Regions from separate parts of the Mycobacterium sp. 23 genome, predicted to be linked through region 1. Evidence: predicted binding sites of a transcription regulator. Region 1 holds the regulator's gene; each other region holds the start of a gene.

Region 1 (10,647 bases):
GTCATCGATAATGAAGAGCCGCATCGATTGAGGGACACTGGACAGGGCACCCTGGAGAGATCTTGCGAGACCCCGAGAGGAGGCAGCACCGATGTCCGACCACTACGACCCCGAAGAGGCGCAGGAGTACCAGCCAGGACAACCCGGCATGTATGAGCTGGAGTTCCCGGCCCCTGTGTTGTCGACGTCCGACGGCCGCGGTCCGGTGTTGATACACGCCCTGGAGGGCTTCTCTGACGCCGGTCACGCTATCCGGCTGGCTTCCCGGCACTTGCGGGCGGCGCTGGACACCGAACTGGTCGCGTCGTTCGCCATCGACGAACTACTGGACTACCGCTCGCGGCGACCGTTGATGACGTTCAAGACCGACCACTTCACCAATTACGACGACCCGGAGTTGAGTCTGTACGCGCTGCGCGACACCATCGGCACGCCGTTTCTGTTGCTGGCCGGCATGGAGCCGGACTTGAAGTGGGAGCGGTTCATCACCGCGGTGCGACTGCTCGCCGAACGGCTCGGGGTGCGCCAGACGATCGGACTCGGCACGGTCCCGATGGCCGTTCCCCACACCCGTCCCGTCACGATGACCGCACACTCCAACAACGCCGACCTGATCGCGGACTTCCAGCCGTGGATCTCCGAGATCCAGGTTCCCGGTAGTGCATCCAATCTGCTGGAATACCGCATGGCACAGCACGGGCACGAGGTCGTCGGGTTCACGGTGCACGTCCCGCACTACCTGACGCAGACCGACTACCCGGCCGCGGCCCAGGCGTTACTCGAGCAGGTGGGCAAGACCGGTTCGCTGGAGTTGCCGCTGACGGCACTCACCGAGGCGGCCACCGAGATTCGGGCCAAGATCGACGAACAGGTGCAGGCGAGCGCGGAAGTCGCTCAAGTGGTGGCCGCACTCGAGCGCCAGTACGATGCGTTCATTGACGCTCAGGAGAACAGATCCTTACTGACGAACGACGAGGACCTGCCTAGCGGCGATGAGTTGGGCGCCGAGTTCGAGCGGTTCCTGGCTCAACAGGCTGAGAAGAAATTCGACGACGACGACAACGCGAAGTAACCGCTTCCGACACGCCTACCCGGCCCGACAACGAGGTTGCCGACATGACCGAGCGGACGCGTACTCTCCGCCCGGTGCGAGAAGTGACATCCCCGTCACTGCAGTTCCGCACCATCCACGGCTACAAGCGGGCGTTCCGGATCGCGGGTTCCGGTCCGGCGATCCTGCTGATCCACGGCATCGGCGACAACTCGACCACTTGGACCGGTGTGCACGCCAAGCTCGCCCAGCGATTCACCGTCATCGCCCCGGACCTGCTGGGCCACGGCAAATCCGACAAGCCGCGCGCCGACTACTCCACCGCGGCCTACGCCAACGGCATGCGGGACCTGCTCAGCGTGCTGGACATCGAACGGGTGACGATCGTCGGTCATTCCCTCGGTGGCGGCGTTGCGATGCAATTCGCTTACCAGTTCCCGCATTTGGTCGACCGGCTGATCCTGGTGGGCGCCGGCGGTGTCACCAAGGACGTCAACATCGCATTGCGGTTCGCCTCGCTGCCGATGGGGGCCGAGGCGCTGGCGCTGCTGCGACTGCCGATGGTGCTGCCCGCGGTGCAGGTACTGGGCCAGTTGGCGGGACTCGCGCTCGGTTCCACGGCCATCGGCCGCGATCTGCCCAATATGCTGCGGATCCTCAACGACCTGCCCGAGCCGACGGCGTCCTCGGCGTTCACCCGCACGCTGCGGGCCGTGGTGGACTGGCGCGGTCAGATCGTCACGATGCTGGACCGGTGTTATTTGACCGAGGCCATCCCGGTTCAGATCATCTGGGGTGAGAAAGACTCGGTGATCCCGGTTCGGCACGCCCATATGGCGCACGCGGCAATGCCCGGGTCCCGGCTCGAGATCTTCGAGAATTCCGCCCATTTCCCCTTCCACGACGACCCCGCCCGATTCCTTGACATCGTGCACCGGTTCATCGACACCACCGAGCCACCCGAATACGATCAGGCAGCCCTGCGCGAGTTGTTGCGCAGCGGCGGCGGTGCCCGCACTGTGTCCGGGCCGACGGACACCCGCGTCGCCGTCCTCAATGCCATGGGAGCCGACGAGCGCAGCGCCACCTGATCGATGTGCTCGTATCGACCCGTAGGGTCGGGCCATGAGCATCGACGTCACCGTGCTGCGGGTATTCACCGACCCGGACGGAAACTTCGGCAACCCGCTGGGTGTGGTCGACGCCAGCCTGGTCAACCCGGGTGACCGCCAGCAACTCGCCCACGAATTGGGTTACAGCGAGACGATTTTCGTTGAACTCCCCGCCCAGGGGGCAACGACCGCGCGCGCGACCATCTACACCCCCCGCACCGAACTGCCCTTCGCCGGCCACCCGTGCGTCGGGGCGTCGTGGTGGTTGCGGCGACGTGGAACGCCGATCAACACGCTGCACCTGCCCGCCGGGTTGGTGCGGGTAAGTTACTCCGGCGAGTTCACCGAGATCAGCGCGCCCGCGGAATGGGCGCCGGAATTCGCCATCCACGATTTCGATTCACCGGATGCGGTGCTGCAGGCCGATCCCGCCGATTTCCCCGACGACGTCGCGCACTATCTGTGGGCGTGGACGGATCGAGAGACCGGGTCGGTGCGCAGCCGGATGTTCGCGTCGAACCTCGGTGTGACCGAAGACGAGGCGACCGGCTCCGCGGCGGTGCGGATCACCGAATACCTCAGTCGGGACCTGGTGATTACGCAGGGCCGTGGGTCGCTGATCACGACGACGTGGAGCGCGGAGGGATGGGCGAAAGTCGGCGGTCGCGTCGCCGATGACGGTGTGCGGCAGGTGAACTGACGCTCAGCTCTGCCGGTGCAGCACTGCGGCCAAATGGTGCTGCTCGGGCTGGCCAACGGCGCCCATCCGCAGGGAGTAGGACAGTTGATCGCCGTCGATGCGGAAGGAACGGCTCAGGGCGGTCACCTCTTTGGCGGTCGGCGTGAGCCCGATGTCGATGGTTGCCAGCTCGATCTCGATGACGTCACCGGCCACTGAGTAGGAACCGACTTCGATCTCGGTGATGCCGCTCGGGTGAGCGAGGACCAGTTCGACCCTTCCCTGCTGCGGTACCCGCAGGTAGCCGGTCTCGGCGTGCAGGGGTTTGCCGTCGGCGGGAGCTTTAGTCTTCTGCCCGTAGACCAGAAACGGTTTGCCCACGTGCGTGAAAACCACCTCTTCGAGGTAGTCGAAAGGTTCGATCGTGGGGTACTCGCCAGCACCCCGTCCTGTCCAGGTGCCCAGCAGGGGCTCCAGCGCTGCGAGATCGGGGTGGAGTTCGACGGGCATCTATCGAGCCTCAGCCCGGAGTCGACACGTTGCGATGGGCACGCAGGGCCTCGATCTCCCGCTCGAAGTCGTCGGCCGACGAGAAGGACCGGTAAACCGACGCAAAGCGCAGGTACGCCACCTCGTCGAGGTCGCGCAGCGGTCCCAGGATGGCAAGACCGACCTCGTTACTGGGCACCTCCGGACCTGCGGCCCGCACCGAATCTTCGACCTGCTGGGCCAACAGGTTCAGCGCATCGTCGTCTACCTGGCGGCCCTGGCAGGCCCGGCGCACGCCGCTGATCACCTTTTCCCGGCTGAAGGGTTCGGTAACGCCGCTGCGCTTGACGACGGCGAGCACCGCGGTCTCAACGGTGGTGAACCTGCGCCCGCACTCGGGACACGAGCGGCGCCGGCGGATCGCCTGGCCTTCATCGGTCTCCCGGGAATCGATCACTCGCGAGTCGGGGTGCCGGCAGAACGGGCAGTGCATAGCCGCTCCTTTGCCGCGCCTGACTTCGGGGTACCGCAGAACCACCCCGAGAGTACCTGTGCGCCACCGGCGTGGCCACCGCTGGCACGATCAGTCCAGCAGCAGGTGGAGACGACCGAGCAAGGTTGGCGCAGAGCGCAATTCGTCCCGCTCCCCGCGGGTTCACCCGATCGGGGCGATCAACGTCTGGCCGGCGGCGACTGCGTTGGAGTCCAGCGCGTTGAGATTGCGGATCCGTTCCACCACCTCGCGCACCGGGGCGCCGGGCGCGACCCGGGTGGCCAGTTGCTGCAGCGACTCACCGGGCTCCACGCGCACCACGGCGAGTGCAGCCGGTACCTGCGCCGACGCGCCGGCCGGTTCGTCGTTCAGCACACTCCCGAAATTGGCCATCAAGCCCAGCCACAGCGTGATGATGCCGGCGAGCAGCGCCAGCCCCATCGTCGTCAGCACCGAGACCGGACGCCGCCGGTGCGACGCCGTCGACATCGCCACGCCGGTGCCGCGGTAGTGCATGGGCGCGCCGGCCGGACGGGTGGGGCCGGGCCGGTTTGACCGGATCTGCCCGCCGCGATATGTAGGCGACTCGTCGAACGGCCTGTTGGCAGGCCTGTTCACCAGCCTCTGCGCGTTCCAGGTGCGCTGCGGGCCCGCGTAGCTGATCGTCATGTCGTTGCCTCCGGTCGACTAAATATCGCTCGTGTGTTCGACCCTAGTCGCTCACATGTTCGATATCGAACATCTGAGCGAGGCGTGTCGCACGAGCAAAACGGTAGACCTCACCACCGACAAGGTTTTGTCGGTGCAACCAGCTGGATGAATTTCGGATACCCGATCCATCCGAAAGTTACACACTTGTGATTCCGCTGATCCGGGCCGCTAGGAAGGCTGGGCCGACCGCTCCGACACGCTGCTCGAACACATGTTTGATTCTTCGGTCGGGTGCGGTTACATTCAGTGGCATGAGCGACAGCAACGACCCCCCAGTAGCTGATCGAGCCGGTTCCGCTAGCGCATCCGAACGAGCCGCCGCTGACGGCCGGTTGCACGCCGTCGATGCCGCGCTGACCGAGCGGCAGCGCACCATCCTCGAAGTCATCCGCGCTTCGGTCACCACCCGCGGCTATCCACCCAGCATCCGCGAGATCGGTGACGCGGTCGGCCTGACGTCGACGTCCTCGGTGGCCCACCAGTTGCGCACGCTGGAGCGCAAAGGTTATCTGCGGCGGGATGCCAATCGGCCGCGGGCCGTCGACGTCCGCGCGGCTGATGACGCCGTGACACCTCCCAGCACCGACGTGGCCGGGTCGGACGCGTTGCCGGAACCTACGTACGTACCCGTGCTGGGCCGGATAGCCGCCGGCGGACCGATACTGGCCGAAGAGGCGGTCGAAGACGTCTTTCCGCTACCGCGAGAGCTGGTCGGCGAAGGGACGCTGTTCCTGCTCAAAGTCGTCGGCGACTCGATGGTGGAAGCCGCCATCTGCGACGGCGACTGGGTCGTGGTGCGCCAACAGAACGTCGCCGACAACGGCGACATCGTGGCGGCCATGATCGACGGTGAGGCCACCGTGAAGACGTTCAAGCGGGCGGGCGGTCAGGTCTGGCTGATGCCCCACAATCCGGCCTTCGATCCGATTCCCGGAAACGACGCGACCGTGCTCGGCAAGGTCGTCACCGTCATCCGCAAGGTGTAGCGCCGAAGCGCTGACGCAGGCCGGCGATCAGTCGGCTTTGACGAAGCCATTGGCTTGCGCGACGGCCTCGCTGGCGAACCAGATCTCGGCCAGGGTGTCGTGGTATAGCGCACTGTCGGGCGTGTAGTACAGACCGAACCGCGCGCTGGCCTTGATCGGGTAGCCGTCCGGCGCCCGATACGGGTCGTCGTCCAGGGGTAGGTGGATGGTCGGCCGCGCCGCAGTGTCTGCGGCCAGAGGAGCCTCGGCCTGCGGCGCCGCGGCATAGGCCGCCTCCGTCGCCGTCGGTGCGTAGCCCGGTTCATCCGCGGCGGCGTGCCGCCCCTTCCGCGGCTCGAAAGCGCCGACGACGGTATCCGAGGCGGCCGCGTCGGGTACCTCCTCTTCCGCGGGACCACCGCGGGGGTAGAAGATGTCCGGGAATTCCTGCTCAGGATGGGTTTCGGGCACCTCAGGCGCTACCGGACCCTCGCTGCGCGGCACCGAGGACTCCGCCTCGAAGGCTTCCGGCGAGATCGTTTCTGCGACCTCCGGCTCGGCCTCGACGAGCTGGCCGAAGGCGCCGCGCGTCACGATGGGCGTCGGGGTGGTGTCCACCGCGTCCGGATCCTCGTCACCTTCGAACTCGTCGTGTTCGTATTCCTCGAAGTCGGTTTCCTGCTCGGCACCGTGGGCGTACTCGTCGGCGCCGCGGGCGTAGTCGTCGGCGCCATGGGCGTACTCGTCCCCGTACTCGGCGGTCTCGTCGTGATAGTCCTCGGCACCCAGACCACGCCCCTCGGGACCGGCCGTGGTCCCGCCCCCTCTGGACCAGCTCACCCGCGGCGCTGCACCGTATTCCGGCACCTCGTGCTCTTCGGGGTGGTGTTCGACGGGCGGGAAGCGCTCGGAGCCGTAATCGACGTCGTCGTGCGACCAGCGCCCGTCAGCACCCGCATCGAACTCGTCGGCCACGTCACGGCCACGGTCGTAAGCGGGAGCTGCCCGGCCGGCGCGACGGCGGCGCAGGCCGAATACCACCAGCACTGACATCAGGATGAGCAGCAGCACCGGCACCGCCACCGCCAACCACCACCAGTGGAAGGTGAACTTCTTGCCGGGTGGCGGCGACGCGGACGTGCTGGGCTGGTTCTGTCCCGACACCTGCAGGCCGGACAGCAGCGGCGCGAGGTTCGCCGGATCGGTGGTGAAGGTGTTCTTCGCGCGGTTCCACGACACCTTGCCGCCGGTGAACTTCTGCGATACCACGTCGCCGTCCACCGCCTGGTCGCCGACGGGCGCGCCGAGTTTGCCGGTGGCTCCCTTGAGCTTGTCCCACGCCGCCTTCATGGCTCCGCGCACGACGAACGCGCCGTGATCAGGAGTCCAGAAGATCACCGGCTTGTCTGCGGCCGAGAACGTGGCGATCCGGCTGGCCGGCGTGATACCGCCGTCGGCCTCGTTGGCGATCGGGAAGCCGAGGTCGCTGCTGACCGGTCCGCCCAACGACTCGTACTTCTGCAGGATCGCCCCTTCGACGGCGTTCGCGCCGGTCGCCGGGCTGAAGAAAATCTTGCCGCCGTTGAACTCCTGGACGATGCCGTCGCCACCGATCGGACTCGGGCCGCCCTTCTTGGCCCCCAATGGTCCGTTCGCGCCGCCGGCCGCGCGCCACGCCATGTTGATGGCGGCGGTGGGATCGATGGGTATCTGCAGGCCTTTGAGTTGGTCAGCCAGCGCCGGCGGGTTGGTGCTGAACTCCTTGGTTTTCCTGTTCCAGGACACCTCTCCGCCGCTGAACTTCTGCGACGCCACCTCACCGTCGTAGGTTTCGTCCCCGGTCGGGGCTCCCAGCACTCCGCCGGAACTGCCGAGTTTGTCCCACGCCGCGTTCAGGGCGCCGCGGACCACGAACGCGCCGTGATCGGGGGTCCAGAAGATCACCGGATTGTCGCTGGCCGCGAACGTGCTGACCCGGCTGTCGGGTCCGGCGAGACCGGGTACCTCGTTGATGGTCGGGAAACCGAGATCACTGTTCGCCGGACCGCCCAGCGACTCGTATTTGTCCAAGATGGGGCCGAACATGTACTTGGCACCGGTGGCGGGGGTGAAATACATCTTGCCGCCGTCGAAGTCCAGAGCGAACCCGTCGCCGATGGGATAGACGTCGCCTTTTCTGGCACCCAGCGTGGATGACGCGCCGCCGGCCTTGTCCCACGCCGCCATCATCGCCGCCTCGGCGTCGCCGATCGGCGACGCGGACGCGGTAGGCGCCAGCAGCGCCAGGGCCAGCGCGGTGGCCAACGCGGCGGCCGTCAGGCCGCCTCGCGCACGCCCGACCAACTTGCTCAATTGACCCCTTTGCCCGTTCACCAAGCCTCCCAGCCGATGCCCTGCCCACCTGGCGAGCAGGCGGATTCACCGCCGTGGGCCGTTTCCCGGCAGCGATGCGCATCGCTTCCGGGCTCGCATAACTTTGCTCTAGCGATTGAGATATGCGAAGTCAAATCGTACATATTACGGAAACGGATACCGAGCCGATGTCGAAATGATGCCGTGCCGCGCTCATGTCGCGAGAAACCGCGCTGCGCCCCGGGCATCAGTTGGGTTACCGTGCCCGAGACGACATCCCGCCTGGCATGCCGGCCGATCTCGCGAGAGGAAATCCAGCGCGCATGGGTGTTTCCGGACTTGGCTGGGCCCTGACCATCGTGCTGATCGCCGGGTTGATGCTGTTCGACTATGTCTTTCAGGTACGCAAGACGCACGTGCCGACGCTACGTCAGGCCGCAGCCTGGTCGGCAACATATATCGGGATAGCGGTACTTTTCGGCATCTGCATCGCCGTACTGGGCAGCCCGCGCATGGCCGTCGAATACTTCGCGGGCTACCTGAGCAACGAAGCCCTTTCCGTGGACAACCTTTTCGTATTTCTCTTGATCATCAGCAGCTTCGGGGTTCCGCGGGTGGCGCAGCAGAAGGTGCTGTTGTTCGGTATCGCGTTCGCGCTCATCGCGCGCACCGTCTTCATCGTCCTGGGCGGCGCACTCCTGAACAACTTCAACTCGGTCTTCTACCTGTTCGGTGTGGGGCTGCTGATCATGGCCGGAAAGCTCGCCAAACCGGCAGAGACAGAAGAGAGTAACGCCGACAACCTGGTCATCCGGCTGGCCAGTCGCTTCCTGCGGACATCAAAGGAGTACGACGGCGACGGGTTGTTCGTCGTGCAGGACGGTCGACGGGTCATGACACCGCTACTGCTGGTGATGATCGCCGTCGGTGGCACCGATCTGTTGTTCGCTTTCGATTCGGTGCCGGCGATGTTCGGTCTGACACAGAACATCTACCTGGTTTTCGCGGCGACCGCCTTTTCGCTGATGGGTCTTCGTCAGCTGTACTTCCTGATCGACAACCTGCTCGATCGACTGGTTTATCTGACCTACGGTCTGGCCGTGATCCTGGGCTTCATCGGCGTGAAGCTGATCCTGGAAGCGTTGCACGACAACAACCTTCCATTCATCAACCACGGCAGGCCGGTCCCGGTCGTGGAGTTGAGTATCACGGTGTCGCTGCTGGTGATCGTCGCCGTGCTGCTCACAACCACAGCGGTGTCGCTGCTTTCGGCGCGCGGCCGCAGACAGAACGCCGTGAGCCGGGCCCGCCGGCACGCGCTCGAGTACCTGACCTCAACGCAGGATCCAGCACAGCGCGAAGCGGCATATGCCGAGTTGTTGCGGGCGGAGCGCGAAATAAACTCGCTGGCAGGCAAATACGACACGCGCGAGGATCAAGAACTCGCGGAGCTGCTACGACGCGCGCACGATGCGCACCGAGATGCGAGCTAGACGCTAGACACCGAGTCCACGGCCGATGATCTCTTTCATGATCTCGGTCGTGCCGCCGTAGATGGTTTGCACCCGGGCGTCGAGATAGGCACGGGCAACATCGTATTCGCGCATGTAGCCGTATCCACCATGCAGTTGCAGGCAGCGGTCGATCAGATGAACCTGCTTTTCGGTGGAGTACCACTTGGCCATCGCGGCCTGCTCGGCCGTCAGCTTCCCCTCCAGGTGCAGCGCGATGAAGTTGTCCACCATGATGCGTACCACGGTGGCCTCGGTAGCCAGCTCGGCCAGCACAAACCGGCTGTTCTGGAAGCTACCGATCGGCTTGCCAAAAGCCTTGCGCTCCTTGGTGTATTGCAGCGTCTGCTCGAGCACCGTTTCCATGGCTGTTGCCGCCATGACGGCGATGTTCAGCCGTTCCTGGGGCAGGTTCTGCATCAGGTAGATGAAGCCCATGCCCTCCTGGCCGAGCAGGTTCTCGGCCGGAACCTTCACGTCCGTGAACGACAGTTCGGCGGTGTCCTGCGCGTCCAGGCCGATCTTGTCGAGGTGACGGCCGCGCTCAAAGCCCTCCATGCCACGCTCGACGACCAGCAGACTGAAGCCCTGCGCGCCCTTCTCCGGGTCGGTCTGCGCCACCACGATCACCAGGTCGGAGTTGATTCCGTTGGTGATGAACGTCTTTGACCCGTTCAGCACATAGTGGTCGCCCTCTTTGACCGCGCGGGTCTTGATGCCCTGCAGGTCACTTCCGGTGCCCGGCTCGGTCATCGCGATCGCGGTGATCAGTTCTCCGGTGCAGAACTTCGGTAGCCAGCGCTGCTTCTGCTCTTCGGTGGCCAGATGCAGCAGGTAGGGCGCAATGATGTCGTTGTGCAGGCCGAATCCGATACCGCTGTAGCGACCGCGAGTGGTCTCCTCGGTGACGATCGTGTTGTAGCGGAAGTCCGGATTGCCCCCGCCGCCGTACTCCTCCGGAACCGCCATGCCCAGGAAGCCCTGTTTACCCGCCTCCAGCCACACCCCGCGGTCGACGATGTGCGCCTTCTCCCATTCGTCGTGATACGGCGCGACGTGGCGGTCCAGGAATGCCCGGTATGACTCCCGGAACAGCTCGTGCTCGGGTTCGAAAAGTGTGCGCTGATATTTGACGGCGCTGCCCATGGGTGCGACCTCCGGCTGTCATAGGTGGAAGACTCTTGCGCCCAACATATACCAACCGGGCGGTTGGTCGAGCGGGCGCGTCCGCCTGGTTAGGCGTCCGACCCGAATTGGCGCAGCGCGGCGGCCAGCGCGACCGGG
Region 2 (10,647 bases), 2.2 Mb from region 1:
CCGACCGGCGACGTCATCCGCCACCACCTGACCCGGCCCGATGTCGCGGCGCCGGCCGACGCCAATGCCGTCGAGATGCCGATGACCGGCCGGGAACTGCGCCTGGTCGACGTGGTCGACGTGAACAGCCCCGACGAGGTCGGTCCGCCGGAGCTGTACGCCTGGCTGCATTACGACCCGATCCCCGAGCGCGACGATCTGGCCAAGGCCCTGATCGCGTATTTCACTGGACACCTGGGCATTTCGACGACCATGCGGGCACATTCGGGCATCGGCACCGCCCAGGCACACCTCACCGTGTCGACCGCACCGATGTCGATCTTCGTTTCCTTCCACGAACCGGTGCGCTGGGATGACTGGCTGCTCTACAGTCACGAGAGCACCCAGGTCGGTGCGGGAATGTCCTACGTGCGCGGAACCGTGCACACCGAGGACGGCGATCTGCTGTGTTCCTTCGCGCAGGAGGCGCTGATCCGCCCGCTGCGCACCACCGACACCTCGATCAACGCTGCGGCCCGGTTCTGAATCCCGTGCGCTTCACCATCACTCACCCGATGCACAGCCATCCGTACAACCCGGAGCTGGTCAGCGGGGACGGCATCGCGACAGTGGCGGCAGCGGCCGAGAAGGCCGGATTCCACGGGTTCGGGTTCACCGACCATCCGGCCCCGTCGCAGCGCTGGCTGGAAGCCGGCGGGCACGACGCGCTGGATCCCTTTGTGGCCCTAGGCTTTGCGGCGGCGCGGACTTCGGTGCTGCGGCTCATCCCGAATATTGTGGTGTTGCCCTATCGGAATCCGTTCGTGGTCGCGAAATCCGGTGCCACACTCGATCTGTTGTCCGGTGGCCGATTCACCCTCGCGGTGGGGGTGGGTTATCTGCGGCGGGAATTCGCGGCACTGGGTGTGGACTATGACAAGCGCGCCGAGTTGTTCGAGGAAGCGTTGCAGGCGATCCGGGCCATCTGGACGTCCGACGACGTCACATTCGAGGGGCAGCATTTCACCGCGCGGGGGATCACCGCGCATCCGCTGCCGGTGAGCCAACCGCATCCACCCATCTGGATCGGCGGCAATACCGGTATGGCTCGCCAACGGGTCGCGCAGTACGGAGACGGGTGGTGTCCGTTCCCCGCTCCGGCAGGGCTGGCGCGCACCGCGGGCACTGCGGTCATCGATTCGGCGGAGGCGCTGGCCGCCGGGATCGACGATCTGCGGCGGCGGTGCGACGCGGTGGGTAAGGACTGGTCGACGGTCGACATCACCTTCAGCAGTTTCGAGGGCGGCAATCCGGCCAGTGACGATTTCAATGCCGACGCCTACCTGGGCGGGCTGGAAAAGCTTGCCGCACTGGGTGTTACGTGGGTATCGGCGCACCTGCCCGGCGACAGTCTGGCGCACGCGCTCGAGGTGATGGACCGGTTCCGGTCGCTGGTGATCGATGTGATGTGAATGGACTTTTCCGCGGTGCCGTTGTCCGACGAGGATCGGGCATTCCATGACCAGACGCGCGCGTTCATCACCGAACACGTGACGGACGAGGTGCGTCGGCGCAACCGTGAGTTCGGTGAGAACTTCGATGAGCGAGTGCATTTGGCGTTGGGCGCAGCGGGCTATCTGGCCTCGGACTGGAAGCTGGAATCCGAGGGAGGTTTCAGTGCCGTCCGTCGTCGCATTTTCAACCTGGAGATCGCCCGGGCGCATACGCCGTGGTACCACTGGGGCACCACGTCGGTGGTCGCGCGCCTCGTGGAGCAGTTCGGGGCGCCCGAACTCGCGGAGATGGTGTTGCCCGGGGTGCTGTCCGGGGAGGTACGCCTGTGCCTGGGGTATACCGAGCCCGAAGGCGGCTCGGACGTGGCGACCTGCAAGACCCGCGCGGTACGGGATTCAGACGGCTGGATCATTAACGGCTCCAAGATGTTCACGTCGAATGCGCAGAACGCGAAGTACGTCTTCCTGCTTACCAACACCGACCCGCAGGGCCCGAAACACCGCAACCTGACCATGTTTCTGGTGCCGCTGGATTCGCCAGGCATCGAGATCCAGGGCATCCGCACCCTGGACGGCGACCGGACCAACATCGTGTTCTACAGCAACGTACGCGTCGACGACCTGTACCGGATCGGTGACGTCAACGCCGGTTGGACGGTGATGCGGTCTGCGCTGGACTCCGAGCACGGGTTGACCGAACGGGATGCCGAAGGCCTGCAGGATGTCGCCGCGATGTCCGGGCACGGCATGGTGATGGCCGAAGCGGTCGACCGGGTGGCCGCCCTGGCCCAGATTGACGACGAATCTGTGATGTACCGGCTGGGGCGGGATTTCGCGCGGACAGAGGCGGCTCTGACCACCCCCGGCATGTTCGGCCGCGTCGCGATCGGACAGACCATGCGCGACATCTCAGCGGACCTGATGGACATCCTGGGCCCGGCGGCGGCGCTGCCGACCGATACCGAGGGATCCGCCGACGACGGCTCGGCGGAGCATCTCTTCCGGCTGGCCCTGCCGATGGGGATCTACGGCGGCAGCCTCGAGGTGTTCCGGAACATGATCGCCCAGCACGAGTTGCGGTTGGGTCGGCCCAGTTACGGCAGCTGACAGCGTGGGGCGTCTCACAACGAAGCGTGGCGATTTACGGGTATCTGCCAGGGAATGACCAGAACTGCGCAGCGTCAGCTCGGAGCGTCAGACAGCCCGATCGAGGACGCGCTGGAGGACGCCTTCACCAGAATGGTGAGCGAGGGTGCGCAGCGTCTGCACCGCACCTGGCGCGAAGTATTCGTGACCGGGTTCTTCGGTGGTACCGAGGTGGCTATGGGTGTCCTTGCCTACCTGGCGGTTCTGAGTGCCACCCAGCGCCCACTTGTCGCGGGGCTGGCCTTCTCGATCGGCTTCCTGGCGCTGCTGTTGGGACGCAGCGAACTGTTCACCGAGGGTTTCCTGGTGCCGGTCGTGACGGTGGCCGCACGGCATGCGGGACCGGCGCAGCTGCTCAAACTCTGGGGCGGCACGTTGCTGGCCAATCTGATCGGCGGTTGGGTGATCATGTGGCTGATCATTGCGGGCTTTCCGCAATTGCGGACACAAGCGATCGAATCGGCCACCCACTTCGCCACGGCGCCGCTGTCGACGCAGACATTCGCTCTGGCGGTGCTGGGCGGCATGGTGATTACGCTGATGACCCGGATGCAGCATGGCACCGACTCGGTACCGGGCAAGATCGCGGCCGCGGTCGCGGGGGCTTTCCTGCTCGCAGGGTTGCAGTTGTTGCACTCGATCCTGGACTCGCTGCTCATCTTCGGCGCACTCATCACCGAACGGGCGCCGTTCGGTTATCACGACTGGTTGGCCTGGTTTGGATATACCCTGGCGGGCAATGTGATTGGTGGGCTGGCGCTGGTGACACTGTTGCGGTTGCTGCGCAGTAAGGACCGGTTGCAGGAGGAACGCGCCGAGGCGATGACGTCACCCGCTGACAGGTAGTTCGGCCACTACGTCGATGCGCGTGGGGTCGAAGCTGAAAAACCCTGCTATGGGCTGACTTTCGGGGTAAGGGTCGGGGTAGGTCCAGGCGGCGTCCCGTATGACGGTGTTGCCCACGACCGCCGACCAGTACGTCGCGTATCCCTTGTAGTTGCAGTAACTTGCGGTCTCGGTCTGCCTCAGCAGATCGGTGCGTACATGTCTCGGATGAACGTAAAGCCTTGGTTCAAGCGCGGTTTCGAAGAGAATCAGGGTGTCGTCGGTATCGACCAGCTGGGTGTCGTCGATTGACACCCGGAGCCTTCTGTTGGTCGGCCTGCAGTCGACGCGGTGGTAGGGGTTGGGCGGGTAGTGAACGAGCTCACGACCTTCCTCGAACCAGGTGTCCACCGCGTCCCAGGCCACGCGAACGAAGCCTGGTGCGTCTGGTTCGGGTTCGGTTGGGAGCCCGGTGATTACGTCTTCTGGGAAGGCGTAGCTGAGCGGTTTGTTCTGCCGGTGCACCATCAGCGCCCGTTCGGTGTCGATCACGGTGCGTCCGTTGCGTGTGGCCTGGATCCGACGCGGATGCGGCTCGATGTAGACGACGCCGTCGGGGATAGGGGGAGTGAATCGTCCGGCGGGATCGCTGCTGAGTGGGCCGCCTCCGGCTACCAGGCTCATCATTCGAGGGTACGGCGGGTGGCGGGACGCAGTTATCCACAAGTCGCGGCCCTACCAAAAAGTACGAGGCAGTAGATTCAGGTATGCTCGAACATGTGTTCGATATGCTGCGATTCTCGCAGGTGGACCCGGGTGCCACCGAAGCCGAACTGGTCGCGCGCATCACCGAGTTGGAGCAGGTGAAATCCGCCGCGGCCGCGGGGCAGGCGCGGGCGGCGGCCGCCCTGGATGCGGTCCGGCGTGCCGCGGAATCGGCCGCGGCAGTGCCGGCGGCCAAGCGGGGCCGCGGGGTGGCCAGCGAGGTCGCCCTGGCCCGCCGGGATTCCCCGGCCCGCGGGGGCCGGCACCTGGGGTTCGCCACAGCTTTGGTGCACGAGATGCCCCACACCCTGGCCGCGTTGGAACACGGCGCGCTCAGCGAATGGCGGGCCACCCTGATCGTGCGGGAATCAGCCTGCCTGGACGTTGAGGACCGCCGCATACTGGACCGCGAACTGTGCGCCGAGATGGACACGCTGGTGGGACTGGGCGACACGCGGATCACCGCCGCCGCCCGAAAGATCGCCTACCGCCTGAACGCGCGCGCCGTCGTCGATCGCGCCGCCCGGGCCGTGCACGACCGCACCGTCACCATCCGCCCGGCACCGGACACCATGACCTGGATCAGCGCCCTGCTGCCCCTGGCCCAGGGCGTCGGGGTCTACGCCGCACTACGCCGCGCCGCCGACACCACCTTCGACGGACGCAGTCGCGGACAAGTCATGGCCGACACTCTGATTGAGCGCATCACCGCCACCCCCGCCACCACCCCGGCCCCCATCGCCCTCAATGTGGTCATCTCCGACCGGGCCCTGCTCGGCCACACCGACGACGCCGCGACCCTCGAGGGCTACGGGCCCATCCCCGCCGAAGTCGCCCGCCGATGGCTCACCGCCGCGCTGGCCGAGAAGAACTCCCTGGCCACCCTGCGCCGCCTCTACGCCAACCCCACCACCGGCGCCCTAGTCGCCATGGAATCACGCGCCCGCACCTTCCCCCGCGGACTGGCCGAATTCATCAACCTGCGCGACCAAACCTGCCGCACCCCCTACTGCGACGCCCCCATCCGCCACCGCGACCACATCACCCCCGCCCACCACGGCGGACCCACCACCGCCACCAACGGCCAAGGCCTGTGCGAACGCTGCAACTACGTCAAAGAATCACCCGGCTGGCGCGTCACCGCACACGACGAAAACGGTGTGCACACCACCGAATACATCACCCCCACCGATGCGCGGTACCGATCCGTCGCGCCACCGATCTACGCCATCACCCATATCAGCGAGATGGAAGACGCCCTGGGCATCACCGTCATCGACTTCCATGCCGCCTAGCAATTCGTTCAAAAGAGAGATAATTGACGCTTGCGTAGGCGTAGGGTGCTCTCCGGGATCAGAGAGTTCCGTCTGACGGGGGGTCGATTGTGGCAAACTTCGTTACTCTGCCGCCGGAGATTAATTCTTTGCTGATGTTCAGCGGTGCGGGGTCGGCGCCGATGCTGGACGCGGCCGCGGCCTGGGAAGGCTTGGCATCGGAATTGGGGACGGCGGCATCGTCCTTTTCGTCGGTGACAACGGACCTGGTGGGCAGTTGGTGGCAGGGAGCTGCGTCGGCGGCGATGGCGGCCGCGGCCGCGCCCTATGCGGAGTACCTCGGCACCGCCTGCGCCCGGGCGGTCGGCGCGGCCGAACAGGCCCGCACAGTGGCCGGTGTATTCGAGGCCGCCCGCGCCGCGACCGTCCATCCGCTGGCGGTGGCGGCGAACCGCAGCGCTTTCGTGCAGCTGATCCGATCTGATTGGCTGGGGCTCAACGCCCCCGCAATCATGGCTGCGGAGGGGCACTACGAGCAGATGTGGGCCGCGGACGTCGAGGCGATGACGGGCTACTACGCCGGGGCGTCGGCCGCGGCCGCGCAGCTGCCCGGTGATCTGCAACGACTCCTGCAGAACCTGCCCAGCCTGGGTATCGGTAACCGGGGCAACGCGAACATCGGGCACGGCAACACCGGCACCGGCAACATCGGCATCGGCAACAGCGGCACCGACAACAGTGAACTGGTGCCTCCGCAGTCGGGCAACTACAACATCGGCGGCGGGAACAACGGCAACGGCAACGTAGGTGCCGGAAACAACGGCAACAGCAACGTCGGGTTTGGCAATTTCGGCAATGGGAACATCGGCTTCGGAAACGGCGGTCCGACCGATTTGTCCAATCCGAACCTCTATACCTTCCAGACAACCGCCGGCAACAACAACGTGGGCATGGGTAACACCGGTAGCAATAACGTCGGCCTCGGCAACCTGGGCGACGGAAACATCGGCGGCGGGAACACGGGCACCGCAAACTTCGGAGCCGGGAACACCGGCATCGGCAACTTCGGCTTCGGGAACAGCGGCAACGGGAACATCGGAATCGGGCTTGTCGGCAACGGGCGGGTCGGCGTCGACCTCGCCGGCGTGTTCAACTTCGGCAACGGCAACATCGGTCTGTTCAACTCGGGTGACCACAACGTCGGCTTCTTCAATTCCGGCAGCGGCAACGTCGGCATCTTCAGCTCAGGCGTCAATACCGTTTTCCCGGGCCACATCAACAGCTTTGGCTTCGGGAACTCGGGGACCGGCAGTCTCGGTTTCGGCAACTCGGGCGCCGGCAACGTCGGCTTCTGGAACTCCGGCCTGCTCAACACCGGCTGGGGGAACGCCGGCTCGATCAATACCGGCGGCTGGAATGGGAACAACCTCAACACGGGCCTGTGGAACTCCGGCGAGACCAACACCGGCTTCGGCAATTCCGGCCACGTCAACACCGGCGTCGGAAATGCGGGCAACGTGAACACCGGCTTCGGCTTCGCCACCGACGCCGGTGACGTAGGCATCGGTGCCGTCGACAACTCGGGATTCGGCAACACAGGCGCCGGAGTGTCCGGCTTCGGCAACAACGGCGGCAGCGACGGTCACGGGGTGTCCGGCTTCTTCAACACGATCGTTGCGGCGCTGCAGTCTTCCGGCGTGAGCTCGGGCTTTTTCAACACTGCCGTCACCGGCGCCGTGGGCCCATTCCCGAGCGGCGTGCTGAGTGGCTTCAACTCGGGCCTGTTCAATACGGGGACCGCCAATTCGGGCATCCTGAGCCTCGGTCAGTTGGTGATGAAGCTAGGCTGACCGCGATGGCAGGACCGGTGGAGGGCATCAAGGTCGTCGAACTCGGGGTCTGGGTGGCCGGTCCGGCAGCGGCCGCAATCCTGGCCGACTGGGGCGCCGATGTCATCAAGATCGAGCCGCCGGCCGGCGATCCGGGGCGGATGTTCGGCCGCATGCTGGGCTGCGACCTCGGTGTGAACCCACCGTTCGAGATGGACAACCGGTCCAAGCGCAGCGTCGTGCTGGACCTCACCACTGCGAGCGGCCGACAGATTGCGCTCGAATTGCTCTCGGACGCAGATGTTTTCATCACCAACGTGCGGCCCGGTGCGTTGCGGCGGCTCGGCCTGGACTACGAGACGCTGGCCAACGATCACCCGCGGCTGGTTTACGGTCTGATCACCGGCTACGGCGAATCAGGGCCGGACGCCGACCGCGCGGCCTACGACGTCGCGGCTTTCTGGTCCAGAGGTGGCATCGCCCACCTGCTCACCAGGCCCGGCGACACACCCCCATTCCAGCGTGGCGGCATGGGCGATCATTCGGCCGGCATGACCCTGGCCGGCGCCGTCTGCGCTGCGTTACTCGCCCGCGAGCGTACCGGCACAGGGCAATTGGTGTCGACCTCGCTGTACCGCCAGGGTGCATACACCGTGAGCTTCGACCTGAACACTTACCTGCTCACCGGTCAGCCGATCGCGATCGGCGAGCGCGCCACCATGGGTAACCCGTGTATGAACAACTACGCCGCCGCCGACGGACGCCGGTTCTGGATCGTCGGACTGGAAGTCAACCGGCACTGGCCGGCACTTTGTCGAGTGGTGGGCCGCACCGAGTGGCTGACCGACCCGCGCTATGCCGACGCCCGCGGCCGCGCGGCCAACGCCGCCCCGCTGATCGCCGAACTCGACGAGATCTTCGCGACCCGCCCACTCGACGAGTGGGCGGACCTGTTCGCCGCCGAGCCGGATTTCTTCTGGTCGCCGATCAACGCACTCGAGGACATTGTCGCCGACGAGCAATTCCATGCGGCCGGCGGAATCGTCGACGTACCCGACGGAGACGCGGTCGTGCCGATGGTGGCCACGCCCGCCGATTTTCACGGAACGCCCTGGTCACCGCGCTCTGCTGCACCGCAACTCGGCCAGCACACCGACGAGGTCCTGGCCGAACTGGACGCCCGCCGCCGGCGCTGAGGCCCCCGCGGAGCTTTACAAAATCGAACGGAAGTGTCACGCTGTCCGAGGAGCTGTGGCAACAGGAACGGATCGATGGTTACTCCAACGTTCGACTTTCATCCCGGCAGGGGCACGGCGCGCAGGGCTCACCTCGACGGCCAGGTACTGCGTCACCGCCTCGACGTCATTGCCGTCGGCACCGTCGACGTGGTGCACACCGTCGGTGGCTGGCTGTATGACCGGGTGACCGCCGGCTGGCAGGTCAACGTGCTGTTACCGCGGGGCTGCGACACCCGTCCGTTGCGCGTGTTGGGGGCGCGGGTTTTGGACGCGGCCGGAGATCTGGACGTCTCTGGACCGATGAGTCAGGGTCTGGCCGTCAGCGCCGAGGCGTTCGCCGCCGACGACCGCGTCCGTGCCCTGGTGCGCAAGGCCGTGGCCAGTCGGTTGACCGAGGTCGCGCTGTGGGGCGAGGGCTGGCCACTCGGTGCGGACCGCGGCCTCACCCGGACCCACTACATGCCGAGCGCCGCCGCCCGCGCGTTCAAAGCCGAGGCCCTGCGCGCGGCTGGAATGCATTACGAGGCAATAGCTTCCACGGAGTCTATGGTTACCGACTCGGCCTGGCCGGGCTAGCCGGACAGTATGAAGAAGTACCACCGCCACACGTTGCTCTACCTGCACGAAACGATCGATCTGGGTTCGGGGCGCAGCGACGACTTCACCGAGGTGTTCGTCGACATCTATCAGCCGATGATGGAAGAACTCGGCGCACGGCTGTACTCGATCTGGGAGACCACGCCCTACAACGGTCACTGGCCGCAGGTGACGATCATCTGGGAGATCGACGCATTCGCGGACTACGCCAGGATCGGCGCCGCGCAGGCGCGCGGCGGTAGTCACGAGGCGGTGGCCGGGAAGTGGTCGGCCTATCTGACCGACTTGGGCGCCTCTGGGGAGGGCCGGATCATGTACGCCGGTCCCAGCAACAGGAGCCTGGCCGCGTTGCGTGACGTGAATTTCGATGCGTCGCTGGTGATTCAGGAGATCATGCAGACCAAGCCCGGTCGGCAGGACGACTACATCCGCGAGCTGGAGCGACTCTACGTCCCCTGGTCGGAGAGCACCGGCAAGCATTGGCTCGGCTCCTTCACCACCACGTTCCGTTTCAACGAGGTCATTCACTACTGGGCTCTCGAAGGCGGCTGGGAGTGCTTCGCGAACCATTACCCGTCCTGGAAGGACAGCCCGCCAGCTGAGATCGTCACCTGGATGAGCGTCGCGCCGGCCCTGCGCGACGGCTGGGAAGACTCCATTCTGCAGGCCCTACCGCCGTCGCCACTGCAGTGACGCAGGACTTCTCCTACGATCCCTTCGACGCGGCCGTGATGGCGAATCCGCTTCCCTACTATCGCATCCTGCGCGACCAGTACCCGGTCTACTACCTGCCGCAGTGGGATACGTTCGCTATCTCGAGGTTTGAGGACATCTGGCAGGTACTGGAGGTCAACGACGGTACGTTCGTCGCCTCGGAGGGGACCCTGCCCGCGGCTTCGGTTCTGGCGCGGCACAATAACGGCCCGGTCGCCGACCCGCCGCTGCACCCGTTGCCGTTCCACGCGGTGTTCGACACCGATCTCTACGGCGAGATCCGCCGCGCCCACTCCCAGCCGCTGCGGCCCAGGTCGGTCACCGCTCTGCAGTCGCGAATCCGCGAACTGGCCAACGAACGGCTCGACCTGCTCCTGCCGCGGGGCACCTTCGACCTCACCCAGGACTACGGCGGCATCGTGGTGGCGTCGATGGTCTGTGAATTGCTAGGATTGTCAACGGATCTCGCCCCCCAGGTACTGGCGGCGGTCAACGCCGGCAGCCTGGCCGAACCCGGCGAGGGCGTCGACACCGCCGAGGCGCGGCCGAACTATCTGCAGTTCCTGGTGCCGGTCGTGGCGGGGCGCCGCGCCGGTGAAGCCGGCAAGCTACCGGTGGTCGACGGACTGCTCGACTATCGCCTACCCGACGGCAGCGCGCTCAGCGACGTCGAAGTAGCCACCCAGATGCTGTGCATCTTCATCGGCGGCACCGAGACAGTCCCGAAGATCGTGGCGCACGGGCTGTGGGAGCTCAGCCGGCGTCC
Region 3 (10,647 bases), 170 kb from region 1:
CACGCCGCTTAACGGGCGTTCGTCATTCACTGCCCCCTGACCGTGCAAGGACGTTGCTGAACAGTGTTATACCCCTCAGCGAAATGACGAATAAATTGAAAAATGATTCTAAAACGCGTTTCCAGCGTCTTCCGATCATCGATCCGAGATAGCAGGCCAGCACGACGGAGGCTCCGTATCGCGCTCTCAAAATGCTTGTGATAACGGTCTTTACGTCGCTACGCTGCTTACGGCCTGATGAGGGCCGACTCCCCCATCGGTGCACCTGTAGAGCGAGGCGTCACGAAGACACTGCACCCACGAGCGTAGCTCTTCGATTTTGTATGCAAATTGTCGAAATTGCTGAAATAACGCTTAGGGCGCGATAACGTTCGCGGCGCAGTCTCGTCGGGGATCTGCCACACGCGAGGTCGAGGGAGCCGGATTTGTCTTCTTACGTGACCGCTACACCTGAGACCCTGGCCGCAGCGGCAAGCGATCTACGCGGCATCGGAGAGGTACTGCGGGCCGCGGGCGCGAGCGCGGCGCCCCTCACGACGAGCATCGCCGCGCTGGGCGGTGATGAGGTCTCTGCTGCGGTGACGCGTCTCTTCGGCGCCCTGGGCGAGGAATACCAGGCGCTCAGCGCGCAAGTGGCCCAGTTCCATGGCCAGTTCACCCAAACCGTCGCCGCTGGCGCGCAGGCGTACGCATCGGCCGAGGCGCTCAACGCGGCACCCCTCAACGTCCTTGAACAGAACGTGCTGGGCTTGATCAACGCGCCGACCAACGCGTTTCTGGGGCGCCCGCTGATCGGAGACGGTGTAAATGGCGCCGCAGGAACCGGGGCGGTAGGCGGGGCGGGCGGGATTCTCTGGGGCAACGGCGGCGCCGGTGGATCGGGCGCGCCCGGCTTGAGCGGTGGGCGTGGTGGTGACGCGGGCCTGTTCGGTAACGGCGGCGCGGGCGGCGCCGGTGGCGTGGGCGCGCCTGGTCTGGCGGGCGGTACCGGTGGGGCCGGCGGCTCCGGTGGTCTGCTGAGTGGCTTCGGCGGCGTGGGAGGCGCCGGAGGCACCGGCGGTGGCGGGGTCACGGGTGACGGCGGGGCCGGCGGGACCGGCGGCCTGGGCGGGGCAGGACGGGCGTTGTTCGGCGGCGGCGCCGGAGCCGGCGGCGCGGGCGGAATCGGCGGTAGCGGCGCAAGCGGCGCTGGGGGCGCCGCGGGAGCGGGTCCGCAGGGCGGCCAGGGTGGCCTCGGTTTCGCCGGCGGAGCCGGCGGGGCCGGCGGCGACGGCGGAGCCAGCTACGGGTTGATGAGTGCCGGTGGGGCCGGTGGGGCCGGCGGACTCGGCGGAGCCGGCGGCCAGGGTGGGTCCGGCGGCACCGGCGTGGGGTTCGACGCCGACGGCGGCAACGGCGGTACCGGCGGCCACGGCGGCGCGGCAGGTGTGGGAGGAGCCGGCGGATCCGGGGGCTACCTCGGGGCGGCTGGTCACGCGGGTGGCGCCGGAACCGGCGGCGTCGGTGGCACCGGCGGTACCGGTGGCCAGGGCGACGCCGGGGCGATCGGCAGCTCCGACGCGGCGCCGACGACCGGCGGGCAGGGCCGCCAAGGCGGCGCCGGCGGCCAAGGAGGTAACGGCGGCGCGGGTATCGGCGGCCTCAACGGAGGTGCCGGCGGCCAGGGCGGCACCGGTGGCGGTGGCGGTGCCGGCGGCAACGGCGGCAGTGCCACCGGCACGACAACCACCGGCGCTGCCGGCGGCGGCACGGGCGCTGACGGTGGGCATGGCGGCGCCGGCGGCGCCGCGGGGGCCGCAGGAACCGGAGTGGACCGCGGTGCGGACGGCAGCGTCGGCACCGGCGGGACCGGCGGAGCGGGTGGGGCAGGCGGGTCGGGAGCGGACGGAGCCAACGGCACCGACTCCGGCGCCGCGCCCTCGGTCGGCCTGCAGGGCGGCCGGGGCGGCGCCGGCGGTACGGGCGGCGACGGCGGGGCCGGGATCGGCGGGGTCGGTGGCGGCCAGGCTGGTGCCGGCGGCTCCGGGGGTCAGGGCGGTGGGGGCGGCCACGGTGGTTCTTTCCTGGGTACCACGTCGACCGGAGCCACCGGTGGCGGTATGGGCGCCGCGGGCGGCCAAGGCGGCGCCGGCGGCACCGCCGGCGCAGCCGGCCACGTCACGGACGGCGGGACTGTCGGCGCCAACGGCACCGGCGGCACCGGCGGACACGGTGGCACGGGCGGCGACGGCGCCACCGGCACCGCGGGCACGAACTCCATTGGAAGCCCAACCGCTGGTAACCAGGGCGGCCAAGGCGGTGCCGGTGGTGCCGGCGGCACCGGCGGCGCCGGGGTCAACGGCACAGGCGGCGGACAAGCCGGCGACGGCGGCCACGGCGGGCGCGGCGGGGGCGGTGGCAACGGCGGCACCAACACCGGCACCACCACCACCGGAGCCACCGGCGGAGGCATGGGCGGCCAAGGAGGACAAGGCGGAACGGGCGGCAGCGCAGGAGCCGCCGGCACCCGTATCGACGGCGGCGCCGCCGGCGCTCACGGCACCGGGGGCACCGGTGGTCTCGGCGGCAACGGCGGCAACGGTGCTGCGGGCACCAACGGCTCCGATGACATCCTCAACCCGAGCGCCGGCCGCCAAGGCGGCCAAGGCGGCACCGGCGGCCAAGGCGGCACCGGCGGCGCCGGCATCAACGGCGCCGGCGGTGGCGAAGCCGGCGACGGCGGGCGCGGCGGCACCGGCGGCACCGGCGGCAACGGCGGCAGCAACTACGGGTTCACCGCCACCGTCGGCGGCGGTACCGGCGCCAGCGGCGGCCAAGGCGGCACCGGTGGCACCGCCGGAGCGGCAGGGACTCAAGTGGACGGCGGCGCGGCCGGCACCCACGGCACCGGAGGCACCGGCGGCCTCGGCGGCAACGGCGGCAACGGTGCAACCGGCGCGAGCAGCCCAAGCGACCCGGTTAACCCGGCCCAGGGCGTTCAGGGCGGCCAGGGCGGTAGCGGCGGCCGAGGCGGCACCAGCGGCGCCGGTATCAACGGGGTCGGACCGCGCAGCCTAGACAACAGGATTAGCGGTGTGTGACCGGCGCGCGGTGCCGCCGGAACAGACCGCCACGCCGAGTCTCGGCTTCACCGTCGGCCGGCCCGAACCGGTCCCGCGGTGTGGTCAGAGCGTCGGTCGACACCTCGCGTTCGGGCTCGACCAACCCGCTGTACTGCGGCTCCGCAGTAGCCGGTTCCACCGGATGCGCGACGGGCTCGACGGGGCGCACGTCGCGCGCCAACCGGAACGCCATCCGGGCCAGAGCGGCCCCGGCCAGGAAGGCGATCAGGACGCCCAAGCCGGAGAAGTACGCGAGTTCCACCGCGACGCGCTTGCGGTCGGTGGCGCCCACCGGGTCACCGACCGAGCCGATGCCCGACAACGGTGCGAAGGTGCGGCCGACGACGAACCAGGCTCCGCCCAGCGCCGCCAGCCAGCCACCCAGCATGGCGCTGCCGCGATTACGCGAGACGATCAGCAACAGGCCACCGACCGCGGTGGCCACGCCGGGCAATAGCTCCAGCCAACCGCGCGCGGCGGTCCAGGCCTGGCCGGGTGTGTAGGAAAAGTCGAAGTTCGGGCCGATGAAGGGGATCAGTGCTCCCCATGCGCCCAGGATCACCAGCAGCAATCCGATCACGGCGCCACGCGAGCGTGGGATTCGTCCCCGGGTGGGGCGGTCCTCGATGGTTTTCATGACATCTCCCTCGGTAGGTACCGGGGTGGGTACCCGGACCCCGAGGCGTTAAAGCAGCCGTCTTCTCATCCGAACGCGCAGACGCCGGTGATATCGCCGGCGATATCGTTTTTCAGACGCGGTCATGCCGAGCTCAGCCGTGACTGGTGTTACTGGTGTTACGTCAGTAAACCAACCAGCAGCAGCACGATCGCGATGACCGGGAACAGCCCCTGCGTCACGGCCGCGCGCGCCTTGTCCCGAGCCGAGAGCAGCAGCACCACCGCGGCCGCCGCCATCGACCCGACGCCGGCGAACACCAGGGCCGCCCCGACGTCACGGTGCCCGGTGAACATCGCGGCAATGCCTACTCCCGACACGATGGCGAGAAACAGGTTGTAGAACCCCTGGTTGAACGCCAGCAGCTTGGTGGTCTCGGCCTCCTCGACCGTGGTGCCGAACGTCGCGCGAGTGCGTTTGGAGGTCCACGTCAACGACTCCATCGTGAAGATGTAGACGTGCAGGACCGCGGCCAGCGCGGCGAAGATCAAAGCGGCGGTGACCATCTGAGTCCTCCTAGTCGAACAACCCGGGCTGCGAGACCCCGGCGGGCGGCGTCATGCCCAGATGCGTCCAGGCCAGCGCCGTGGCCACCCGGCCCCGCGGCGTGCGCGCGACCATTCCGGCGCGCACCAGGAAAGGCTCGCACACCTCTTCGACGGTCGCAGCCTCTTCGCCCACGGCCACCGCCAGCGTCGAGACGCCCACCGGGCCGCCGCCGAAACTGCGGGTCAGCGCCGACAGCACCGCCCGGTCCAGCCGGTCCAACCCCAGCTCGTCGACGTCGTAGACCTCCAGCGCGGACTTGGCGATGTCACGGGTGATGATGCCGTCGGCGCGCACCTCGGCGAAGTCACGCACGCGACGCAGCAACCGGTTGGCGATCCGCGGGGTGCCGCGCGAGCGGAGCGCGATCTCCGCCCCCGCTTCGGCGCCCAACTCGATACCGAGGATGCCGGCCGAGCGGGCCAGCACCCGTTCCAGCTCGGCGGGCTCGTAGAAGTCCATGTGCGCGGTGAACCCGAACCGGTCGCGCAGCGGGCCCGTCAGCGCACCGGACCGGGTGGTCGCACCGACCAGCGTGAACGGTGCGACCTCCAGCGGAATCGACGTCGCACCCGGGCCCTTGCCGACCACCACGTCGACCCGGAAGTCCTCCATCGCCAGGTACAACATCTCTTCGGCGGGCCGGGCTATCCGGTGAATCTCGTCGATGAACAGCACGTCGTGCTCCACCAGGTTGGACAGCATCGCGGCCAGGTCGCCGGCGCGTTCCAGAGCCGGCCCCGAGGTCACCCGCAGCGAGGACCCCAGTTCGGCCGCGATGATCATCGCCAACGACGTCTTGCCCAGGCCGGGCGGCCCGGACAGCAGGATGTGGTCGGGGGTGCCGCCGCGGTTCTTGGCCCCCTCGATGACCAGCTGCAACTGCTCGCGGACCCGTGGCTGGCCGATGAACTCCCCAAGCGAGCGGGGCCGCAGGCTGCCGTCGATGTCCCCCTCGCCGACGGCCAGCGCAGGCGAGACGTCGCGCTCGTCGAGCTCCTCAGGATCGCTCATTTGGCCTTACCCAGCAGCGACAAGGCGGCCCGCAGCGCCGACGACGTAGACGCCTCCCGGTCGGCCGCGAGCACCTTGTCGGTGGCCTCCTCGGCCTGCTTGACCGCAAAACCCAGCCCGACCAGCGCCTCCACCACCGGCCCGCGCACCGCGTGACCGTTCACCGCCGGTGTTGCCCCGGACCCTGCGACCAGGCCCACCTTGTCGCGCAATTCCAGCACCATCCGTTCGGCGCTGCGTTTGCCGATGCCGGGCACCCGGGTGAGGGCGGTGACGTCGCCGTCGGCCAGCGCCTGGCGCAGCGCCGCCGCATCGTGCACGGCCAGCGTCGCCATCGCCAACCGCGGCCCGACACCCGAGACCGATAACAGCGTCTGGAACAGGTCGCGGTTCTCGGCATCACAGAACCCGTACAGCGTCATCGAATCCTCGCGCACGATCATCGCGGTGATGAGCCGCGCCTCACTGCCCGACCGGAGCGTGGCCAGTGTCGACGGCGTCGCGTTGACCCGGTAGCCGACCCCGGCCGCCTCGATCACGGCGTGGTCCAGCGCCACCTCCAGCACCTCACCGCGGACCGAGGCGATCACCGGACGGCCTTCAACTTGGCCAGGTATTTGCTGCGCTGCTGCGCCGCCTGAGCCTCGGCGGCCGCCATCCGCGCCAGCATCGGCGCTCGCCAGCAGTGACAGATGGCCAGCGCCAACGCGTCGGCCGCATCGGCCGGAGTGGGCTTGGCCTGCAGCGCCAGGATTCTCGTGACCATCGAGGTGACCTGCGCCTTGTCCGCGTTGCCGTTGCCGGTGACCGCCGCCTTGACCTCGCTGGGCGTATGGAAGTGGACGTCGATGTCTCGCTTGGCGGCCGCCAGCGCGATCACGCCGCCGGCCTGCGCCGTCCCCATCACCGTGCTGACGTTGAGTTGGGAGAACACCCGCTCGATGGCCAGTACGTCCGGGTGGTGGGTGTCCAGCCAGTGGTCGACGGCGTCGCTGATCGCCAGCAGCCGCCGGTGCAGCGGTTCGCCCGACGGAGTGCGAACCACGTCGACGTCCAGAGCGGTGATCTGCCGACCGCGACCGCTTTCCACCAGCGACAAGCCGCACCGCGTCAAGCCGGGGTCAACGCCCATCACACGCACCGCAGCTCCCCACGTTCTTCCCGAGGCCGAGTCGTAGGCCGAATTTCCGAACAGCTGTTCGATAGCCTAGCCGCCAAGTGGGACATCACCGGTGAAAGACACGCGCTGCGGCCGTGAGTTACGTTATGCGCACGACGGAAGGGTCCGCGTGGGAGCACAACTCATCGTGATCGCGGTGGCGCTGTTCATCGCGTCTCTGCTGGTGCTTGTCTATGCGCTCAAGAGGGCGCCCAGAACCCCCAAGACCCCCGAACCCAGGCAGGACCCGCTCGCGTTCACCGCGATGCCCGCCGAATACGGTCCCCGCCAACTCGGCCCTGGCGCGATCGTCAGCCACGGCGGCATCGACTACGTGGTGCGCGGCTCGGTCACCTACCGCGAAGGCCCGTTCGTGTGGTGGGAACACCTGCTCGAAGGCGGTGACGAGCCGGTCTGGTTCAGCGTCGAGGAGGACGACGGCCGACTCGAGTTGGCCATGTGGTTCAAACGCGCGGATCTGGACCTGCAGCCCGGCGGCCGCCACACGGTCGACGGCACCGACTTACACGAAGTGGAGCGCGGTCACGCCGGTTACACCACCGAGGGCACCACCGGCCTGCCGCCCGGCGGCGAGATGGACTACGTCGATTACGCGAGCGCCGATAAGGCCACGCTGCTCTCGTTCGAGCGGTGGGCACCGGAAACACCCTGGGAGATATCCACCGGCAAGACCGTGGTCACCGGCGAGATCACCGTCTACCCCGCACCCGCGGGCTGACCGAGGTGCCGCTTCACCATCTGGCGGTGGCTCCGGCCGATGTGTCCGGGGCCAGGTTGGCATTGGCGCTCAACGCGGCGGCACCGCCCACGCTGGCCAGCTACCGAGTGGCACATCCGCGTGGCGGCGCGCTACTGCTGGGCGTCCTGGGTGCGTCGCACGTCGTCACCGTGGAACACGGCACCGGCCGGTTCTCCGAACAGGTCTCGTGCGCCGCAGGGGACGGTCTGCCCGCGCACTCGGATGCTCCGGGCTATCACCTCGAATCGCACAGTGTGACGCACGACGAAGCCACCTTCCGCGCCCTGGCCGGCGACTTGCGCGAGCGGTGCGCCCGCGACCCGGGCTGGCTGGGCGGTGTGTTCCCGGGCGACGACGCGGCGCTGACGGCCCTGGCGGCCGAGCCCGACGGCGACGGCTGGCAGTGGCAGACCTGGCACCTCTACCCCACCGGCACCGGCGGGACCGTCGTCTACACAGCCAGCCGGTGGCAGCCGTGACCCGCAACCGGCTGCTGCTGGTCGCCGGCGGGCTGGCACTGGCCGCCACCGTGTCGCTGGTCTTCGGCATCGTGCTGGTGAGCCGGGACGTCGGCTCCTACATCGCCGACCACTACCAGGCGTACGCCCACGACGCGAACGCCAACCGCTACTCCTGCTCCGGGTCACCAAAGCAGGTGGCCGACACATTGACTCACTACAAATCGCCCTCCGCCCGGGCGTCCAACGGCGGCAATGAATATCTGCGGTACAGCGACTACGTCGTGATCGTCGGCCCGGACGGCACCCGTCCCTGCAGCATCCGGGTCGAAGACCTGGGTGCGGGATACAGCCACGGCTCCTACGTCTTCCTCGGTCCCGGGTTCACGCCCGGATCCCCATCGGGCGGCTCGGGCGGCCGACCCGGCGGCCCGGGCGGCGTCAAGTAGGCACTCGCAAAGGAGGACTGTCATGTACTACAGCGCGGTGGAGTTCGGCAGCGTCAGCCTCGATCCGATCCTGCGCGGGGCCGTCGCCACGGTCCTCTACTTCGCGGTCGGGATCGCCGTACTGATCGCCGGGTTCCTCATGGTCGACGTCCTGACCCCCGGAAATCTGCGTCAGCTGGTGTTCATCGAGCGCCGGCCCAACGCCGCCATCCTGGCCACCGCGATGTACGCGGCGCTGGGCACCGTCATCATCGCGGCGATCAATACCAGCTCCAACCAGCTGGGCGAGGGCCTGCTCGGGGTGGCGATCTACGGCGGAATCGGCGTCATTCTGCAGGGACTGGCGCTGGTCATCCTGCGAATCGCGGTGCCGGGCAACTTTCACGAGCATGTCGAGGAACCCACACTGCATCCGGCCGCGTTCGCCACAGCGGCGATGCTGCTGGCGGTGGGAGGGGTCAACGCGGCCGCGCTCTTATGACGACAACCGCTGTCGCCGGGCTGGTCTCGTCGTCGCTGGGCCGGTGGCGGGCCGTGCTGCTGGCCGCGGTCGCCGCGTGTGCCGCCTGCGGGATTGTCTATGAACTGGCGATGCTGACGCTGTCGACCAGCCTCAACGGCGGCGGCATCGTGGCGACGTCGCTCATCGTCGCGGGGTACATCGCCGCGCTCGGTCTGGGTGCGCTGCTGATCAAGCCGCTGCTGGCGCGCGCGGCGATCACGTTCATCGCGGTGGAGGTGCTGTTAGGCATCGTCGGCGGACTGTCCGCCGCGGCCCTGTATGTCGCGTTCGCATTCGTCGACGGTTCGACGCTGGTGCTGACCGTGAGCACCGCGCTGATCGGGTGTCTGGTGGGTGCCGAGGTGCCGCTGCTGATGACGCTGCTGCAGCGCGGACGCGCTCCGGGCCCGTCCGATCTGGCCACCGACGCCGGTCGCGCGCTGGCCAACTTGAACGCGGCCGACTACCTGGGCGCACTGCTGGGCGGATTGGCCTGGCCGTTCCTCCTGCTCCCGCATCTGGGGATGATCAGAGGCGCTGCCGCCACCGGCATCGTCAACCTGGTGGCAGCGGCGATCGTCGCGGTATTCCTGCTACGGCGGGTCGTTTCGGCACGGCAATTGGCGGCGGCGCTGGCCGCGCTGGCCGCGGCGCTGGCCCTGCTCATCACTTTGCTGGTCCGCGCCCAGGACATCGAGATCTCCACCCGGCAGCAGCTCTACGCCGACCCGATCATCGCCCACCGGCACTCCGCCTATCAGGACATCGTGGTCACCCGCCGCGACAACGACATGCGCCTGTACCTGGACGGGGATCTGCAGTTCTCCACCCGGGACGAATACCGCTACACCGAGAGCCTGGTCTACCCGGCACTCGGAGGCGGCGCCCGTTCGGTGCTGGTGCTCGGCGGCGGTGACGGGCTGGCGGCGCGCGAACTGCTGCGCCAGCCGGGTTTGCAGCGGATCGTGCAGGTGGAGCTGGACCCGGCGGTCATCGAACTGGCGCGCACCACCATGCGTGCCGCCAACGGCGGGTCGCTGGAGAATCCGCGGGTGCGCGTGGTGATCGACGACGCGCTGAGCTGGCTGCGGGGCGCCCGGTCGGATCGCTTCGATGCGGTGATCGTCGACCTGCCCGATCCCGACACGCCCGCACTGGGTCGGCTCTATTCGACCGAGTTCTACGCGCTGGTCGCGGGGGTGCTGAACCCGGGCGGGCTGATGGTGGTGCAGGCGGGCAGCCCGTTCTCGACCCGAACGGCCTTCTGGCGCACCGTCTCGACCATCCATTCGGGCGGCTATGCCGTCACGCCGTACCACGTGTACGTGCCCACATTCGGGGACTGGGGATTCGTGCTGGCACAACGCGGTGGCGCCGCGCCGATCGCGGCGCTGCCACGCGATGTTCCGCCGCTGCGCTACCTCGACCAGCGGGTGCTGGACGCCGCGACGGTGTTCTCCGAGGACGTCCGGCCGCGGCCGATGGAGCCCTCGACGTTGGACAATCCGCGGATCGTCGAGGACATGCGGCGCGGGTACGACTAGACGAACACCGTTACTGGCCGCCACCCTTGCCGCCGGCGCCGCCCTGCCCTCCGGTGGTGGGGTACGGGTCACCGGTGGGATTGCCGCCGGGTACCGCGGGTTCGGGAAATTCGCCGTCGCCACCGAACCCGCCGGCACCGCCGAGACCACCCTTCCCGCCGACTCCGCTGCCGAGCAGGGGAGCAATACCGTTGCCGCCGTTGCCGCCCCGACCACCGTTACCGCCGGCACCGCCAGAGCCGAGGAAACTTCCCTTACCCCCGCCGCCGGCGTTGCCGCCGATACCGCCGTCACCGGCGTCGAACAGGACGGACGCGTCCGCGCCGTTGCCGCTGTCGCCGCCGTTGCCGCCGCGGCCACCGAAGCCTTGCGTGCCGGTGCCGCCGACGCCACCGGTGCCGCCACGGGCTCCGTCGGCGTTGGCGCCGACGCCGCCGT

Evidence for each region. Region 1 encodes LexA, which represses DNA repair genes until DNA is damaged. Its sites were predicted from a motif close to CGAACANNTGTTCG; they were not measured.
Region 2: a site for LexA is predicted at 4,237-4,250, ahead of ACNQS7_RS17945 (DUF222 domain-containing protein). Genes of this name have one in related genera too.
Region 3: a site for LexA is predicted at 6,526-6,539, ahead of ruvC (crossover junction endodeoxyribonuclease RuvC). Genes of this name have one in related genera too.

The regions. Positions count from the first base shown of each region.
Region 1 is NZ_JBLVUX010000005.1:1,449,055-1,459,701, forward strand. Features, by position in the region: gene ACNQS7_RS07790 (proteasome assembly chaperone family protein) at 92-1,072, shown strand; gene ACNQS7_RS07795 (alpha/beta hydrolase) at 1,117-2,142, shown strand; gene ACNQS7_RS07800 (PhzF family phenazine biosynthesis protein) at 2,177-2,863, shown strand; gene ACNQS7_RS07805 (peroxynitrite isomerase) at 2,867-3,352, opposite strand; gene nrdR (transcriptional regulator NrdR) at 3,363-3,824, opposite strand; gene ACNQS7_RS07815 (LysM peptidoglycan-binding domain-containing protein) at 3,987-4,493, opposite strand; gene lexA (transcriptional repressor LexA) at 4,787-5,521, shown strand; gene ACNQS7_RS07825 (LGFP repeat-containing protein) at 5,549-7,873, opposite strand; gene ACNQS7_RS07830 (TerC/Alx family metal homeostasis membrane protein) at 8,176-9,345, shown strand; gene ACNQS7_RS07835 (acyl-CoA dehydrogenase family protein) at 9,349-10,509, opposite strand; gene hflX (GTPase HflX) at 10,599-10,647, opposite strand, start outside.
Region 2 is NZ_JBLVUX010000005.1:3,620,274-3,630,920, reverse strand. Features, by position in the region: gene ACNQS7_RS17970 (acyl-CoA thioesterase) at 1-525, shown strand, start outside; gene ACNQS7_RS17965 (LLM class F420-dependent oxidoreductase) at 531-1,451, shown strand; gene ACNQS7_RS17960 (acyl-CoA dehydrogenase family protein) at 1,452-2,600, shown strand; gene ACNQS7_RS17955 (formate/nitrite transporter family protein) at 2,655-3,485, shown strand; gene ACNQS7_RS17950 (DUF427 domain-containing protein) at 3,468-4,148, opposite strand; gene ACNQS7_RS17945 (DUF222 domain-containing protein) at 4,253-5,524, shown strand; gene ACNQS7_RS17940 (PPE domain-containing protein) at 5,614-7,353, shown strand; gene ACNQS7_RS17935 (CaiB/BaiF CoA transferase family protein) at 7,359-8,528, shown strand; gene ACNQS7_RS17930 (hypothetical protein) at 8,604-9,146, shown strand; gene ACNQS7_RS17925 (NIPSNAP family protein) at 9,156-9,860, shown strand; gene ACNQS7_RS17920 (cytochrome P450) at 9,899-10,647, shown strand, end outside.
Region 3 is NZ_JBLVUX010000005.1:1,276,386-1,287,032, forward strand. Features, by position in the region: gene ACNQS7_RS06915 (PE family protein) at 438-3,080, shown strand; gene ACNQS7_RS06920 (hypothetical protein) at 3,067-3,738, opposite strand; gene ACNQS7_RS06925 (DUF1304 domain-containing protein) at 3,897-4,283, opposite strand; gene ruvB (Holliday junction branch migration DNA helicase RuvB) at 4,294-5,337, opposite strand; gene ruvA (Holliday junction branch migration protein RuvA) at 5,334-5,927, opposite strand; gene ruvC (crossover junction endodeoxyribonuclease RuvC) at 5,924-6,478, opposite strand; gene ACNQS7_RS06945 (DUF4178 domain-containing protein) at 6,627-7,235, shown strand; gene ACNQS7_RS06950 (DUF2617 family protein) at 7,241-7,735, shown strand; gene ACNQS7_RS06955 (DUF4247 domain-containing protein) at 7,732-8,163, shown strand; gene ACNQS7_RS06960 (DUF350 domain-containing protein) at 8,186-8,644, shown strand; gene ACNQS7_RS06965 (polyamine aminopropyltransferase) at 8,641-10,209, shown strand; gene ACNQS7_RS06970 (PE family protein) at 10,220-10,647, opposite strand, start outside.